Regions from separate parts of the Ensifer sp. ENS08 genome, predicted to be linked through region 1. Evidence: riboswitches for the same ligand, from Rfam matches in the RefSeq annotation. Region 1 holds a riboswitch; each other region holds the start of a gene.
What was found. A riboswitch is a leader RNA that binds a small molecule or an ion and turns the genes downstream of it on or off. The one in region 1 is predicted to bind cobalamin.
Positions count from the first base shown of each region.

Region 2: it holds a riboswitch for cobalamin, as region 1 does, so the genes downstream of both, nrdH (glutaredoxin-like protein NrdH) here and cobU (bifunctional adenosylcobinamide kinase/adenosylcobinamide-phosphate guanylyltransferase) in region 1, are expected to answer to the same signal.
Region 3: it holds a riboswitch for cobalamin, as region 1 does, so the genes downstream of both, IB272_RS01280 (aromatic ring-hydroxylating dioxygenase subunit alpha) here and cobU (bifunctional adenosylcobinamide kinase/adenosylcobinamide-phosphate guanylyltransferase) in region 1, are expected to answer to the same signal.

Region 1 covers NZ_JACVBF010000002.1:594,850-600,408, reverse strand. The annotation lists gene cobN (cobaltochelatase subunit CobN) at 1-1,311, opposite strand, end outside; gene cobW (cobalamin biosynthesis protein CobW) at 1,415-2,476, opposite strand; gene cobU (bifunctional adenosylcobinamide kinase/adenosylcobinamide-phosphate guanylyltransferase) at 2,480-3,004, opposite strand; cobalamin riboswitch at 3,139-3,597, opposite strand; gene IB272_RS08565 (cation diffusion facilitator family transporter) at 3,761-4,381, shown strand; gene IB272_RS08560 (cobyric acid synthase) at 4,454-5,559, opposite strand, start outside.
Region 2 covers NZ_JACVBF010000011.1:46,024-51,582, reverse strand. The annotation lists gene metE (5-methyltetrahydropteroyltriglutamate--homocysteine S-methyltransferase) at 1-1,851, shown strand, start outside; gene IB272_RS21880 (hotdog domain-containing protein) at 1,848-2,648, shown strand; cobalamin riboswitch at 2,799-3,025, shown strand; gene nrdH (glutaredoxin-like protein NrdH) at 3,413-3,634, shown strand; gene nrdI (class Ib ribonucleoside-diphosphate reductase assembly flavoprotein NrdI) at 3,647-4,063, shown strand; gene nrdE (class 1b ribonucleoside-diphosphate reductase subunit alpha) at 4,033-5,559, shown strand, end outside.
Region 3 covers NZ_JACVBF010000001.1:247,638-253,196, forward strand. The annotation lists partial or broken gene IB272_RS01270 (GH25 family lysozyme) at 23-1,033, shown strand; gene IB272_RS01275 (hybrid-cluster NAD(P)-dependent oxidoreductase) at 1,283-2,377, opposite strand; gene IB272_RS01280 (aromatic ring-hydroxylating dioxygenase subunit alpha) at 2,379-3,623, opposite strand; cobalamin riboswitch at 3,727-3,928, opposite strand; gene IB272_RS01285 (DUF6656 family protein) at 4,246-4,845, shown strand; gene IB272_RS01290 (L-threonylcarbamoyladenylate synthase) at 4,923-5,559, shown strand, end outside.

The sequences.
Region 1 (5,559 bases):
CGCGTCGCCATCGGCGGGAACCTCACCGACCGCATAGCCTTCCCGCGCCATGGCGCTAAGCACCTCGACGGTACCGGCCGGCGTGTCGAGCCCGACACCGTTGCCGAGGCGACCGTCGCGGTTCGGATAGTTGGCCATGACGATGGCAATGCGGCGCTCGGGGGGCTCTGCCCGGCGCAGCTTCGCCCAGTTGACGGCAAGATCAGCGGCAAAGCGCACCCGGTCTTCGAGCGGCTCATGGCCGACGATATTGGCCTCCACCTTGGCGTCATAGATCGACGCCGCCTTGAAGGAGACGGCGCGCGCAAGGATGCGGCCATCGACTTCGGGTAGTGCCACGTTCATGGCGAGGTCGCGCGCCATCAGCCCCTGCGGCGACGTTTCCCATTGCGCCCGCGACGAGCCGGAGAAAATCACCTGCAGCACCGGCGCACCGGTCGATTCCAGCACCGTCGGCTGACGGTCGGCACCGGGCGACGAGACCGCAAAGCCAGTGGCGTTCATCACCACGTCGGGTGCGGCCTCGGAAAAAATCGCCTGCAGCGTGCCGACGGAAACGGCATCCTTGAGGCTTGACACGAACACCGGCAGTGCCCGCACACCTTCAGCCTCCAGCGCATCGATCAGCGCCTCCACCGGCCGTGTCTCGCCACTCTGCACGAGCGCGCGGTAAAAGCAGATCCCAACCGTCGGGGGTTCGAATCCCTCCCTCGCTACCATCCGTCCCTGAACAAGGGACTGCCATTCGCTGACGCCGATCACGCCAGCACCCGGCCACCAGATGCCGGCCTTCAACAGGGGCTTTGCCGGCTGCGGCTTCTCCGCACCTGTGACCAGTGCGGCCGCATAGTCGAGAAACAGCCCGGCATTGTCCGAGCCGCCTTCGGTGAAGTAAGCCCAAAGGCGCTGGCGGTCGTCGGCTGCGACGGTGGAGAAAGGCTCCAGCCCCGGATCCGGCTTGTCGTCACCCGGCAGAACCGCGATCTCGAAACGATGGGTGACGGCAGCCGCATGCAGGGCTTCCAGCAGATAACGGAAATAGCTGGCGCCACCGAGCGGCCGGACGACGATCAGCTTGGCGTGACGCGCCGTGCGCTCGACGTATGTGTCGACCGACATCGGGTGCATCAGGCTCATCAGGCTGGCGATGCGCAGGCTCAAGCCTCCGTCGCGTCGGCCGTGAGCCGCGGCGATCGAGGAGAGCTCGGTGTCGGCGGCCGAGAGGAAAAGGATATCGGCCGGCGTTTGCCCAAGGTCGATCGCCTCGTTGCCGTCGGCGATCGTTCCTTTCTGGGCGAGAAGCAGATGCATTCGTCTTGTCCGGTGGGGCAATTCCGAACGAAAACGCTAAAAGCGTTTTCCATCCGGAACTGCATCATTTCAATGCGTTAGATCATTTCACTCAAAGAACGATCTAGACGAGCGCGGTAATCGCAGCGCGCACCGCCGCCTCGTCCATGTCGTGCAGGCCGATGACGACGAGGCGCGTACCGCGCTTTTCGCCGGCGCCCCAGGCGCGGTCGTAATATTGGTCGATGCGGGCGCCGACCGCCTGGATCAGGAGGCGCATCGGCTTGCCGGGCACGTCGGCAAAGCCCTTGAGGCGCAGAACGTCGTGCTCCGCGATCACGCCCTTCAGGCGATCGATGAACGCCGAGGGATCGGCGATCGAACCGAGCTCGACGACGAAGCTGTCGAACTCGTCGTGATCGTGCTCCTCACCTGCCTCGTCCATCTCGTGATGCGACTTGCGGTTGGCGATATCGCTTTCCGTGCCGACACCGAGGCCAAGCAGGATGGCAGCGGCGACTTCGCCGTTCTTCGCCTCGATCATCGTCGGCTTGCGGCTGGTGCGCGAAGACACCTCGTCGCGTACGGCCTTGAGGCCGGAGGCATCGATCAGATCGGTCTTGTTGAGAACGATGAGATCGGCAGCCGTCAGTTGGTCCTCGAACAGCTCCTCGATCGGGCTTTCGTGATCGAGATTGTCGTCCTCGACGCGCAGCGCATCGACCTTGTCGTGGTCGTCGGCAAAGCGGCCAGCGGCAACGGCGGCGCTGTCGACCACGGTGACGACGCCATCGACGGTCACTTCGCTGCGGATATCCGGCCAGTTGAAAGCGGCGATCAGCGGCTGCGGCAGGGCAAGGCCCGAGGTTTCGATGATGATGTGGTCAGGGCGGTTTTCACGCTCGAGCAGCTTCGTCATGGTCGGGATGAAATCGTCAGCCACGGTGCAGCAGATGCAGCCATTGGTAAGCTCGATGATGTCGTCCTCGGTGCAGGCCTCGGCACCGCAGCCCTTCAAGACATCGCCGTCGACGCCGAGATCGCCGAACTCGTTGATGATCAGCGCGATGCGCTTGCCGTCGGCGTTCTGCAGCAGGTTGCGGATCATCGTCGTCTTGCCGGCGCCGAGGAAGCCGGTGATGACGGTCGCCGGGATCTTGCCCTGGTTGGCTCTCGCAGTGGTCATGGATCAACCCTTCATTTTCAGCGGCAAACCGGCCGCGACAAAGTAAACTTCAGCGGATTTCTCCGCAACGATCTGGTGAAGCCGGCCGGCATGGTCGCGAAACTCGCGGGCCATGCGGTTCTCGGGCACGATGCCGAGGCCGACCTCGTTGGAAACAAAGACGAGGCGCGCCCGCGCCTCAGGCAGATACGCAACAAGGGCGGCGAACTCCGCCGTCATGTCGCGCTCTTCCAGCATGAGATTGGTGACCCATAGCGTCAGGCAGTCGATCAGGACCACATGGCTGGGATCATCGATGCGTCTGAGGATGCCGACGAGATCGAGCGGCTCCTCATGCGTCGTCCAGCCCTCGCCGCGGCGCGTCCGGTGATGGTCGATGCGCTCGCGCATTTCGTCGTCCCAGGCGCGGCCCGTGGCGACATAATGCATGGTGAGGCCGGACGCTTCGACGAGCCTCTCGGAAAAGCTGGACTTGCCGGAACGGGCGCCGCCAAGGACCAGCACGGGCCCGGCGCTGAGACTGCTCATCGTGGCTGCCTCAACATTCCCAAATCAGCCGTCGGTGGCAAAAGCCATCGGACGCGCCACGGGCGCGTTCTTGAAAGCATCTGCGAGCCAAAACAACCTCCGTGATGGCGTTGGAGACAAAAGTCCCCTCGGGCGGAATGCCCATGCCGGATGGCAGGTCTCCTGGCTCACGGCGTCACGGGCCGAACATCGCCTCGCCCTTAAAGGGCAAGGTTCCGATGTCAGGGCCCGAGCGGCCCGCCTCACCTTCCCGGCGTCTTTCCGGTGCCACAGCGAACCTTTGCGCGTCGTCTCCGACGCATGGGTGCTGTGAGGGACATCGTGAAAGGCGGACGATTCGTAGAAGAAGAGGCGTCCAAACCCGGCTGATCACGATGCCACGCCAGTGGCTTTTCCGGCTTGATCCCCGACCTGCCCCGATTGCCCGTGCAACCGGCCGACAGCCCGGCACCAAACCCGATGGCGAACCCTGACCGTTCTACAGTCGCGGGGTCGGCTGCGATAAGGATGCCCGATTTGGGTCCATCCGTCACATTCCCAATTATTCCCCCAGATCGCCACGACAAGGGGGAACCATCCAACGCCTGATGATTAGGAAGCGGGCAGCCCAAAGTCAATCGACGCATGCGACGCCTCCCCGGCCGAGTTGCGCCACGCGACGATTTGTCGGGCGTCAGGCACGACGGCGGTGTGAAGGGAACCGATGTCGAAACCTAGTGCTATGGATAGCAAACTGCTGCTAACACCTGTGTCAAGATGCCGAGGGCGAATCTCGCCAGAAAGGGAACCTTTCGAGTGGATACCGAGCTGCGCCGCGTCGTCCTCATCGTCTCCCTGTTGAACCTCGGCTATTTCGGGGTGGAACTCCTTGTCGCGCTTTCGATCGGCTCGGTGTCCCTGATGGCCGACAGCGTCGACTTCCTCGAAGACGCCTCCGTCAACATGCTGATTTTCTTTGCTCTGGCCTGGACGGCGCGAACCCGCGCGCGGGTCGGCATGGCGATGGCGTTCATTCTACTGGTACCGGCGCTGGCCTTCCTTTGGACGGCCTGGGCGAAGTTCATGGATCCGGTCCCGCCAGAGCCCTTTGCCCTTTCCCTGACCGGACTTGGGGCGCTGGTGGTCAACCTCTTCTGCGCCTATCTGCTCGTCGCCTACCGTCACACGAGCGGCAGCCTCACGCGGGCAGCATTTCTCTCGGCCCGCAACGATGCCTTCGCCAATGTGGCCATCATCGCCGCGGGTCTGGCGACAGCCTATCTGTGGCAGTCGGCCTGGCCGGACCTGATCGTCGGCTTGGGGATTGCCCTGATGAACCTGGATGCCGCGCGGGAAGTCTGGGAAGCCGCAAGCGAGGAGCACGATGTCGCAGCGTAGTTCCGTCGGATAAGCTCGTTGCTCCTGTTGGGCCCGACGTACCGGACCTGCTGGCTGACCGTTGCCGCGTCCCTAGTGCCTGAGCAACTCGTCCAGCCAGCGACGATCGAGCACAGCCTCCAGTTCGTTCGCGACATCGTCGAGCGCCGCATCGACCGATTGGCGGTAGTTGTTGGCGCCGCCTTCGATGCCGAAACTCTTGAGCAGCGCGCCACGATAGGCGTCGCTGGTGAAGAGCCCATGCAGGTAGGTGCCCATCACGCGGCCATCGGCCGAAAGCGCGCCGTCGGCGCGATTGTCGATGCGCACCGATGGCCGGCCACAGTCTGCACCTTGCGTCTTGCCAAGATGGATTTCGTAGCCTTCGAGCGCCACATCATGCTCCAGCGACCAGGCGCGGCTGTTGCGCACCGTCTTTTCCGGCGCCATCTCGGTCTCGACCTCGAGCAGCCCGAGACCCTCGACCGCACGTTCGCCGCCCTCGATGCCGAGCGGATCGGTGACGCGCCGGCCGAGCATCTGGTAGCCGCCGCAGATGCCGATGACCCGGCCGCCCCGGCGCACATGACGTTCGAGGTCACGGTCCCACCCTTGCGCGCGGAAATCGATGAGGTCGCCGATGGTCGATTTCGACCCGGGAATGACGACGAGGCCAGCGTCGACCGGAATGGGACTGCCAGGCCGCACGAAGACGAGATCAATCTCCGGTTCGGCGGCGAGCGGATCGAGGTCGTCGAAATTGGCGATGCGCGACAGTACCGGGACGGCAACCTTCAGCGCCCGCCCCTCGCCGCGCGTCAGCTTCTCCAGCACGACGGAATCTTCCGCCGGCAGGCGTGCCGCCGCCTTCAACCACGGCACGACGCCGAAGCAGGGCCAGCCGGTGTAGCGGTTGACGGCAGCAATGCCGTCGTCGAACAGCGTGACGTCGCCGCGGAACTTGTTGATGAGATAGCCGGTCACCATGCGCCGGTCTTCCTCGGGCAGGATCGCATGCGTGCCGACCAGCGAGGCGATCACCCCGCCGCGGTCGATGTCGCCGACCAGCACGACCGGCACGTCGGCCCGTGTCGCAAAGCCCATATTGGCGATGTCGCCGGGCCTGAGGTTGATTTCGGCCGGCGAGCCGGCGCCTTCGACCACCACGAGATCGGCACCGGCCGATATTTGTTCGAAAC
Region 2 (5,559 bases), on a different contig from region 1:
CGCCCGGTGCTCATCGGCCCGGTGACACTGCTGAAGCTCGGCAAATCGAAGGGCGGCGACTTCGATCCGGTCGATCTGATCGAACGGCTCCTGCCCGTTTACGTGAGGGTCCTGGCGGAGCTTGCTGACGCCGGCGCCGATTGGGTCCAGATCGACGAGCCTTGCCTGGCGCTCGATCTCGCGGACAAGGATCGTCGCGCTCTCGACCTCGCCTATCGCACGTTCGACACCGACGTGCCCGGACTCAAGATCATGCTGGCGACCTATTTCGGCTCGATCGGCGACAACACGGCAACGGCGTTGGCGCTGCCGGTCGATGGACTGCATGTCGATCTCGTGCGCGCGCCGCAGCAGATCGACACGCTCATCCAATCGGCTCCGGCGGACCGGGTCCTATCGCTCGGGGTCATCGACGGCCGCAACATCTGGCGGACCGATCTGGCCGGCCTGTTCCGCCGGCTGCAGCCTCTGACTTCGGCCCACGGCCGCGACCGCATCGAACTCGCACCTTCATGCTCACTCCTGCACGTGCCTATCGATCTCGAGCTGGAGCGTGCGCTTGATCCGGAACTTTCCTCCTGGCTCGCCTTCGGTACGCAGAAACTCGACGAACTCAGCCTGCTTGCCAGCGCCTTCGAGCCGGGGCTTGCCATTTCCGAGCACGTTTTCGCCGCCTCGATCGCGTCCGCCCAGGCGAGGCTCACCTCACTCAGGATCCATGATCCTCTGGTCGCCGGGCGCTTGAAAGCGCTGACGGATGCGGACAGCAAGCGGCAATCCCCGTTCGCGGGCCGCCGGGCACTGCAGGCGAAGAAGCTGTCATTGCCGCTCTTCCCGACAACGACGATCGGATCCTTCCCGCAGACATCGGAGGTTCGGCAGGCCCGTTCACTGCATGCGAAGGGCGAACTCAGCTATGTCGACTACACCGCCTATCTTCGCCGAGAGACCGAAGTGGCGGTGCGCTGGCAGGAAGAGGTCGGCATCGACGTAGTCGTTCACGGCGAGTTCGAGCGCAACGACATGGTGCAGTATTTTGGCGAGCAGCTCTCGGGCTACGCCTTCACCCAGAGCGGCTGGGTGCAGAGCTACGGATCGCGCTGCGTGCGTCCGCCTGTTATCTTCGGCGACGTTTCGCGACCAAACCCGATGACGGTCGAGTGGGCGACCTTCGCGCAGTCGCTGACCGATCGCCCGGTCAAGGGCATGCTGACGGGTCCGGTCACCATGCTGCTATGGTCCTTCGTTCGTGACGACCTGCCACGTTCCGTGGTGTGCCGGCAGATCGCGCTAGCACTGCGCGATGAAGTGTCGGATCTCGAGGCGGCCGGCATCGCCATCATCCAGATCGACGAACCGGCACTGCGCGAAGGCCTGCCGCTGCGAAATGCCGATCGCAAGACCTATCTCGACTGGGCGGTGGAGTGCTTCCGTCTCAGTGCAGCCGGGGTGGGCGATGCGACCCAGATCCACACCCATATGTGCTACTCCGAGTTCAACGACATCATGGCCGCAATCGCGGCGATGGACGCCGACGTCATGTCGATCGAGACGTCGCGATCGAAAATGGAACTGCTCGGCGCCTTCGCCGACAAGGCCTATCCGAACGAGATCGGCCCGGGCGTCTACGACATCCATTCGCCACGCGTGCCCAGCGTCGAGGAAATGGTGCATCTCATCGAAAAAGCGACCGAGGGCCTCACGCCGGACCAGATCTGGGTCAATCCCGATTGCGGACTGAAGACCAGGCGCTGGGAAGAGACGCGGCCGGCGCTCGTCAACATGGTCGCCGCCGCCCGCTCGCTTCGAGCGGCTTTTGCCGCCGATACGCGCGAAGCCGTCAAAGCATGACGGGGCAGCACGAAGTCACGACGGCGCCGGGGGAAACCCCGGCGCCACAAACCCTGATCGACATCGTTTTTCCAGGCGATACCAATCACCATGGCACGCTCTTTGGTGGCGCCGCCCTCGCGTCGATGGACCGGATCGCTTTCATCGTCGCCACCCGTCACGGGCGCGTTCCCTTCGTCACCGCATCCTGCGACCGCATCGATTTTCGTGCGCCTGCGCGCATCGGTCAGATCGTCTGCTTCAGCGGCCGTCCGGTTCGTGTCGGGCGCCGCTCGGTGGTGGTCGAGGTCGAGATGATCGCGGAAGATATCGCCACCGGCAGCCGCGCCCTTTGCAGCAGGGGCACCTTCACCATGGTCGCGATGCCCTGTGCCGATGAAACGGATTGGATGCTGCCGCCGCTCGATGTGGCAACGGACACGCCCGAAGAGGCGGGCACCCTACGCATGGTCGACATCGTCTTTCCCGGCCAGGCCAACAGCTTCGGCGCCATATGCGGTGGCAACGCCCTCGCGCATATGACGAAGGCCGCATTCGTCGTCGCGACGCGCCGGAGCCGCCGGGCGACCGTCCTTGCCTCCTGCACCGGTATGGACTTCAAGCACCGGATCATGATCGGTTCGATCATCGAACCCATCGCCCGCATTGTGCGGACGGGTCGCAGTTCAGCCACCGTCGAGGTCGAACTCTGGTCGGAAGAGCTCCTCACCGGTCTGCGACAGCGGACTGTTACCGGAACGTTCGCTATGGTCGCCGTCGACGATGACAACCGGCCCGTGGCCGCTTTCGCTGCTTGATGGAATGGGGCGTCCGCACCAGGGGCGCCCTATCCACAACCTTGGTGCCAACCGGCTGTTTACTCCCCGTTATCCACACTGCAAAAGAAACCACCCTCCTACCCCCGCCTTCCACATACGGAACCTATTGACGCAGATTTGCGATGAACTACTATATCTAGTGTTCGAGGTTCTTCCGATTCGCAAGGATTGGGAGCTAAGACGGGAATACGGTGCGCCGGCGGGTTTCCGCTGAGGCTATGCCGTAGCTGCCCCCGCAACTGTAGACGGCGAGCGACTGTCCGGATTTGGACCACTGAGGCATGAGGCCTCGGGAAGGTCGGGATGGAAGCTTTGACCCGTAAGCCAGGAGACCTGCCTCGATCACCAAACGTCCACGGGCGGGGTGTCCGGAGGGGTTGAGTGCGTGGCAGGATGAGCCTGCCCGATCGTCTCGACGTCTCCCCGGCAGCCCGTCGAAAGCTTCGGGGTGAAGTCATGCCAGTTTCTTCCAGTTCAGATCCACCTTCTGCGGACGGGTGCGCGTTGTTGCGCGCCTGATCGAAAGGCCGCGCCTTGAAAACCCGCATCCGCGGAATTCCTGAGCGCCCGACCAAAACGAGCCGGCCCGGTTGCGTAACCGACCTTGGGCCAGCTTGACGACGTCAACTCCGGTCGAGTCGACCGGGGAGCGATGTTTCGTGTCCAATCGCCAACACCACGGTTCGCGTTCGCGCGATCCGACGATTTTTTGCGCCCATTTGCCAGACCCTCACGAGGAACCCATGTCGATCACCGTCTACAGCAAACCAGCCTGCGTCCAATGCACCGCCACAACCCGTGCGCTCGACCGCCAAGGCATCGATTATCGCATCGTCGATATCTCCGAGGATTCCGATGCATTCGCGCTGGTGCAGGGTCTTGGCTATCGGCAGGTCCCGGTCGTCGTCGCCGGCGAGCGGCATTGGGCGGGTTTCCGCCCGGACATGATCAGCGCGCTTTCCTGAAGGACGCGGGCGATGGGCCTGATCGTCTATTTTTCCAGTCGCTCGGAAAACACCCATCGCTTCGTCGAAAAGCTCGGCCTTCGCGCCGCCCGCATACCGCTCAGGGAAGGTAAGGACGCACTTACGGTCGCAGAGCCCTACGTGCTGATCGTGCCGACCTATTGCGGCGACGATGGCCGCGGGGCGGTGCCGAAGCAGGTCATCCGCTTCTTGAACGACGCGGGCAACCGCTCTCACATCCGCGGCGTGATCGCAGCGGGCAACAGCAATTTCGGCGCGACCTACGGGATCGCCGGCGACGTGATTTCGGCCAAGTGCCGGGTACCCTATCTCTACCGGTTCGAGCTGCTCGGGACCGACGAGGACGTCGCCAATGTCAAAAACGGGATGGAACGATTTTGGACGTCACGACACTCGAACGCCCCTTGAAGGCGACGGAAGCAGCGCTCGACTATCATGCGCTGAACGCAATGCTGAACCTCTATGACGAAGAGGGACGGATCCAGCTCGACAAGGACCGGCAGGCGGCGAAACAGTACTTCCTCCAGCACGTCAACCAGAACACGGTGTTCTTCCATAACCTCCGGGAAAAACTCGATTATCTGGTGACCGAGGGCTATTACGAGCAGGAAGTGCTGGACCAGTATTCCTTCAACTTCGTGCGCGATCTCTACGATCATGCCTATTCAAAGAAGTTCCGCTTTCCGACCTTCCTCGGGGCGTTCAAATACTACACGTCCTATACGCTGAAGACCTTCGACGGAAAGCGCTACCTGGAACGCTACGAAGACCGTGTCTGCATGGTGGCGATGGCCTTGGCGCGCGGCAACGAGGGGCTTGCCCGCGATCTCGTCGACGAGATCATCTCCGGCCGCTTCCAGCCGGCAACGCCGACTTTCCTCAACGCCGGCAAGAAGAGCCGCGGCGAGCTCGTCTCCTGCTTTCTGCTCCGGATCGAGGACAACATGGAGAGTATCGGCCGCGCCATCAATTCGGCGCTGCAGCTTTCCAAGCGCGGTGGCGGCGTGGCGCTGTCGCTCACCAACATCCGCGAGATGGGCGCGCCGATCAAGCAGATCGAGAACCAGTCATCCGGCGTCATCCCGGTCATGAAGCTGCTCGAAGACAGTTTCTCTTACGCCAACCAACTCGGCGCGCGCCAGGGAGCCGGTGCTGTCTACCTGCACGCCCACCACCCCGACATCATGCGCTTCCTCGATACCAAGCGCGAAAACGCCGACGAGAAGATCCGCATCAAGACGCTGTCGCTCGGCGTCGTCATCCCCGACATCACCTTCGAGCTCGCCCGCAACAACGAGGACATGTATCTGTTCTCACCCTATGACGTGGAGCAGGTCTATGGCGTGCCCCTCACCGAGATTTCGGTGACCGAGAAGTACCGCGAGATGGTCGAGGATGCCCGCATCCGCAAGCGCAAGATCAAGGCGCGCGACTTCTTCCAGATCATCGCCGAGATCCAGTTCGAGAGCGGTTATCCCTACATCATGTTCGAGGACACGGTGAACCGGGCAAACCCGATCGCCGGGCGCATCACCATGAGCAATCTCTGCTCGGAAATCCTGCAGGTGAGCGAAGCGAGCGCGTTCAACGACGACCTCTCCTACAAGCACATGGGCAAGGACATCTCCTGCAATCTCGGTTCGCTGAACATTGCGGCTGCGATGGACAGCCCGGATTTCGGCCAGACGATCGAGACCTCGATCCGCGCCCTCACCGCCGTCTCCGAAATGAGCCACATCTCGTCCGTGCCCTCGATCGAAAAGGGCAACGACGACAGCCACGCGATCGGCCTCGGGCAGATGAACCTGCACGGCTATCTCGCCCGCGAGCGCATTTATTATGGCTCCGAGGAAGGCATCGATTTCACCAACATCTATTTCTACACGGTGACCTATCACGCCATC
Region 3 (5,559 bases), on a different contig from region 1:
ATACTGTCGGCAATCTCAGAGAATGGCAAAGCGGTGTATCTCGACGACAGGGATGATTCTGCGCCTCGCGACCTTCATCGGTCTGGCTTTCGCGGCGGCGATCGCACGCGCCGGTGAACTGGAGCCCTGGAAGACCAAGTCGAATGCCATCATCGTCGACGCCTATGAGATGAACAGCATCGACTGGGAAACGATGCTTGGCGACAAGCGCGTTTCCGGTTTCATCGCCAAGGCCTCCGACGGCCTGCCCGAAAGCTTCTCCTGCACCGGCGACCACAACGGCGACACCTTCAACCACTGCAAGACCATGTGGCGCAAATACGCCGTCAGCCGCGAGCTCTACCAGACCCGCCGGATGATTGCCCGTTCGCACGGGCTGCTGTGGGGTGCCTACCATCTTGCCCGCCCGGGCAATCCCGTCGACCAGGCGAACCATTTCCTCGATTACGCCGATCCGCGCGACGACGAGCTGATGGTGCTCGATCTCGAGGGCATCGATCCGGACAAGTACATGTCGCTGGAGGACGCCGCCATCTTCGCCGGGCACATCAAGACCCGGACCGGGCGCTACCCGATCCTCTATACCAACCACATCACCGCCAAATACATCGCCGCGCACCGGGCCAAACACCGGCTGCTGTCGCGCCTGCCGCTCTGGTACGCCCGTTACAAACCGGATATCCGCCAGGTTTTCCCGATGGGCAACTGGGACAGTTACGCGCTGTGGCAGTTCTCCTCGGGCATCAACTGCGGCAAGCGCCGCTGTCCCTACCGCGTGCCGGGAACGCTTGACGACATCGACGTGAATGTGGCGGCAATGTCGCCGCTGGCGCTGAAAGCGATCTGGGCACAGGGCGCCTTGCTGCCGGAAAAGCCACTGCCGCTGATGCTCGTCGCCCAAGCCGAGCGGGGAACGGGCATGCTGGCGGTGGCAAGGGCGACTGCGATGTTTAGCGAGCCGCTGCTCGTGAGCCGCGCTGACGCTACGAGCGGCGCCGGCAGCGGCGTCGACATGTTGGTGACCGGCTCGATCGATTTCGCCCGCCAGGACCGTGCCCTGCAGGTGGCGATCGCCGGCAATGAGGCCGCCCAGGGCGCCTGCTCCAAGACGGAGGCCGGCACCGACGCCCCGGCAAGCGTTTCCGCCAATCCGATCCCCTGCAACGCGCCCTAAAGCCTCTCGCTTGAAAAAGCATTCACGCGACAGGCATTAAGCGCTTGTTGTTATGCATGTCGTTGCCGCAAAACCGCTGCACACTTTTGCGCGACATCATAAAAGCCTTCAAGCTTCGATCTGGACGTCTCCGAGCGGTCGTGAGCAGCAGGCGAGGATGTAGCCCTCATCGATCTCGTCGTCGAGAATGCCGCCATTGTGGCTCATATCCACCTCGCCTGAGACCTTCATCACCCGGCAGGTACCGCAGATGCCGCCTTCGCAGGCAGCGCCGATGCGCACGCCGTTGGCGCGCGCCGCCTGCAGGATCGTCTGGCCGGGCTTGGCCTCGATCTCCTTGCCGCTCATGGTGAAGGCGATCTTGGCGGCCTGGACCTCGCCCTCGTCACCGGCGCCGGCGCGCACGGCAATCTCTTCCGCCGCAGGTGCGGCGGCCGGCTGGAAGCTCTCCTCGTGGTAGCGGCCCATGTCGAAACCGGCCGATTTCAGCATCTCGCGCACGCCGCGCATGAACGGTTCGGGGCCGCAGCAGAAAACGGTGCGGTCCATGAAATCGGGCGCAAGCAGCGGCAGCTTGGCGCCATCAATGCGGCCGCGAAGCCCGTGCCAGCCGTGGCGTGCCTCATGTCCCTCGACGATGAAGCCGAGGTTCAGCCCGGACATCTGCGTCGCCAGAACCTCCAGCTCCGAACGGAACAGCAGGTCCTCCGGACGACGCGCGCAGGAGATGAAGGTCACATCCGTCTCCGGCACGCAGTCCGCCATCCAGCGCGTCATCGACATCATCGGCGTGATGCCGGAGCCGGCCGAGATAAACAGGTATTTGTCGCCGGGATGGCGGACGAAGCTGAAATCGCCAAGCGGGCCAAAGGCGCGGAGTTTCATTCCGGGCTTCAGGTGCTCGAACATCCAGCGGGTGCCGATGCTGTCTGACTGCGCCTTGACGGTCACGGCGATCGACAGCGGCCGCGAGGGCGTCGACGACAGGGTGTAGGTGCGCATCACTGGCTCGTCGGCGACGGGCAGTTCGAGGGTCACGAATTGCCCGGGCAGATAGCGAAACCAGGCGGGCTTTTCGGCCCGGAAGGTGAAGGTCATGACATCGGCGGTCTCGACGACCGCCGATGTGCATTCGAGCATCTGCTGCCGGTCGATCCAGACGTGGAGCGCGTCGAAATGGTGAAACGAAGAGGCCATCTGCATGTCAGGCGACCCTTGAAAGCGGAGCCGCGTCGCCGGCAAGGCGCTGCTCCATGAACTTGCAGTACCACTCGACGAACTGCATCACGCCACCCTCGTGCTCGGGCGAATAGGGACCGGGCTCATAGGCCGGTGAGCGGATGCCGAAGGCATTTTCCTCGACGATCTGACGGTCCTGGTCGTTGGTCTCGGTCCAGACATGCGTCAGTTCATCTAGATTGTAGTCGACGCCTTCGACCGCATCCTTGTTGACGAGCCACTTCGTCGTCACCTGAGTCAGTTCGGGCCCGAGCGGCAGCACCCGGAAGGTGATGGCGTGGTCGGCGAGCACATGGTTCCAGGTGGTGGGATAGTGGAACATCAAGAGCGTGCCGATCTGGCTCTGGGAGACGTCGGCGGACAGGGCCCGCCTGACGGCGCGGGCGCCCGACATGGTGTAGCTTTCGGCATTGTCGACAAGCGGCATGCGGGCGGCGCGGAACTGACCGGTCGGCGACATCTTAAATTCGCTCGGCAGGCCCTCGGCCTCGCACTTCGCCCAATGTTCGGCGATCACAGGATCATCCTTGGCGCCCTGCACCCCGGTCGCCGTCGGCGCCTCAGGATAGGTGCGGCAGAGTTCCGGATGATTGGCGGCGCAATGGTAGCATTCGCGGTTGTTTTCCCAGACGAGCTTCCAGTTGCCCTTCTCGATGATGGTGCTTTCGAACGCGACCTTGGTTTCGCCGAGCCGATGCGGCGCAAGATAGGGCAAGGCCATGTCGCGGAACGTCGTGAAATCCATCGGCTTTTCCGACAGGTTGATGAAGATGTAGCCGCCAACCGTTTCGCAATGGATCGGCTTCAGACTGTGGGCGGCCTTGTCGAAATCCTCTCCCATCTGCCGGGCAAAGAGCAGCGAGCCGTCGAGTTCGTAGGTCCACTGGTGATAGGGACAGACAAGCTTTGCCGACGAGCCTTTCGCCTGCGTGCAGACGCGCGAGCCGCGGTGGCGGCAGGAATTGTGCAGCGCCCGGATGGCGCCCTGGCGGTCGCGGGTGATGACAACGGGGTAGTCGCCGACCTGGACGGTGAAGTAATTGCCGGCCCGCGGGATCTCGCAGTCATGGCCGATGAACAGCCAATCCTTGTACCAGATGTTTTCCAGATCCTGCCTGTAGTAGTCGGGATCGATGTAAAAGGCCCGGTCGAGGCTGTAGCCGTCCCGCCTGCCCTTCAGCTTTCGAAGCATATCGTTTCTGGTGTCCATGTCCTGTCCTCATGCGCCATGTTTCGGAGAGGCAGGACAGGAACCCGCACGGGCGCACACCCATGCGTTTGAGGCTCCGATCCGGCTGCCCGCCGCAACCCGTTACGGTTATGTCCGTCAAGGCTGGTTTCCGGGCTCAGGAGCCGTCCTTTCGGACCTGCCCGGCGCCTTCCCGGACGAACCGTCCAGTGGCCTTTGCCGAGGCTTTCGCTCCACCACCGTTGCGGGGGCAGCGCCGGGATTTGACCGGCTTCCCAATTCTCCATCTTCCCTTCGAAGACGGCACCTTGAGTAAGGATATGTAATCGCGGAAGTCACCTTGGCAGCTGCCCGATAGCGACATCCAATTCCAGAATGACGACACGGAAAAAACCGCCACAAAAGGCCACCGTCTTAGAATTTTTACATTGCAAACATATAGATAGATCACATCTTGGGCAATTGCCGACTTTTGCGGCGCGGTCGGCGCAGATGCGGGAGGGCTTCGCCCGTTTGCGACATCGCGTCAGATAGAGAACGCTAATGATGCAGCCAGGACGAAATCATTCATTAACCATGAGCCGCTAGCCTAGCCGGCGGACGAGAGAGGTCCTGCAGGCAGGCAGATGGCGCGCTGACGATCATGGCAAAGTTGAGATACTACGACGCGACAGCCGAGAAGCTGCCGACAATCCCGCCGAAGGTGGCGGTTCATACCGAATTCCTGCGCACGGGCCGGATCAACCGCAGGCAATGGTTGCCGAGCGAACGCCGGTATTTGAGCTATGAGGAAGTCGCAGACAGGACGGGCAAGAAGCTCAGCACCGCCGGCGACACGACCCATAAGCGGATCAACGGGTTCCACAACTCGATCCAGTTCCCGAAGATGATCTTCCACCGCACGCTCGTCGGCCGGCCGCATCTCGGCTACTGTCACGTGACGGCGGCGCGTACGCCGGTTACTCCCTCCAAGGACATCACCTGGTCCTTCTACTTCGCCAACTTCTTCTGCAACCTGGGCGACGAGACGCATTTTTTCGAGAGTATCCAGCCCGGCTATTCACGCATGTACTTCGCCGTCGCCATCGAACCGGGCGCCCAAGCCGGGCAAATGGTCATCAACCGCAACTTTCGTGACAACGGGCTGCTGTTTCGCACGGATGATCCCAAGGTCGCGCTGAAAAACGTACTGATGCTTGGCGCCAAGGATGACGCGTTGCGTCGCATCATTCGCAGCCTCTGAGCCGAACCGGTTCCTTCAAAGAAAATCGTTCTGTTTTTCCGGTGCGTCCGTTAAGGAAGCGTCGGAAAGGAAACGGCATGGCTGAGATCATCGACACGGATAGAGAACCGGACCGCGCGATCGCGCGCGCCTGCGCCGTTCTTGCCGAAGGCGAGCCGGTCGCCATTCCGACCGAGACCGTCTACGGCCTTGCCGCCGACGCTACCAATCCCGATGCGATCAGTCGCATCTACGAGATGAAGGGGCGCCCGCGCTTCAATCCGCTGATCTCGCATGTTTCCGACATGGCGATGGCCGAAGCCCATGTGCATTTCGATCCGATTTCGAGGCAGCTGGCCGAAGCCTTCTGGCCCGGCCCGCTGACGCTGATCCTTCGGCAGCGCGCCGACAGCACGGTTCATGCGCTGGCGTCCGCCGGCCTCGACACGCTCGGCATTCGCATGCCCGACGGTTTTTCCCGCCGGGTAATCGCCCACTTCGGGCGACCACTGGCCGCGCCCAGTGCCAATACGTCGGGCAAGATCAGCCCGACCAGTGCGGTCCATGTGGAAGCCGATCTCGGCGAAAAACTGAAACTTATCCTCGACGCCGGCCAGGCCCAAATCGGCCTTGAGTCGACGATCATCAAGGTCGACGGCGACGAGATCCGGTTGCTTCGGCCGGGTGGCCTCGATGCCGCCGAGATCGAACGCCTGCTTGGCCGTCCAGTGACCC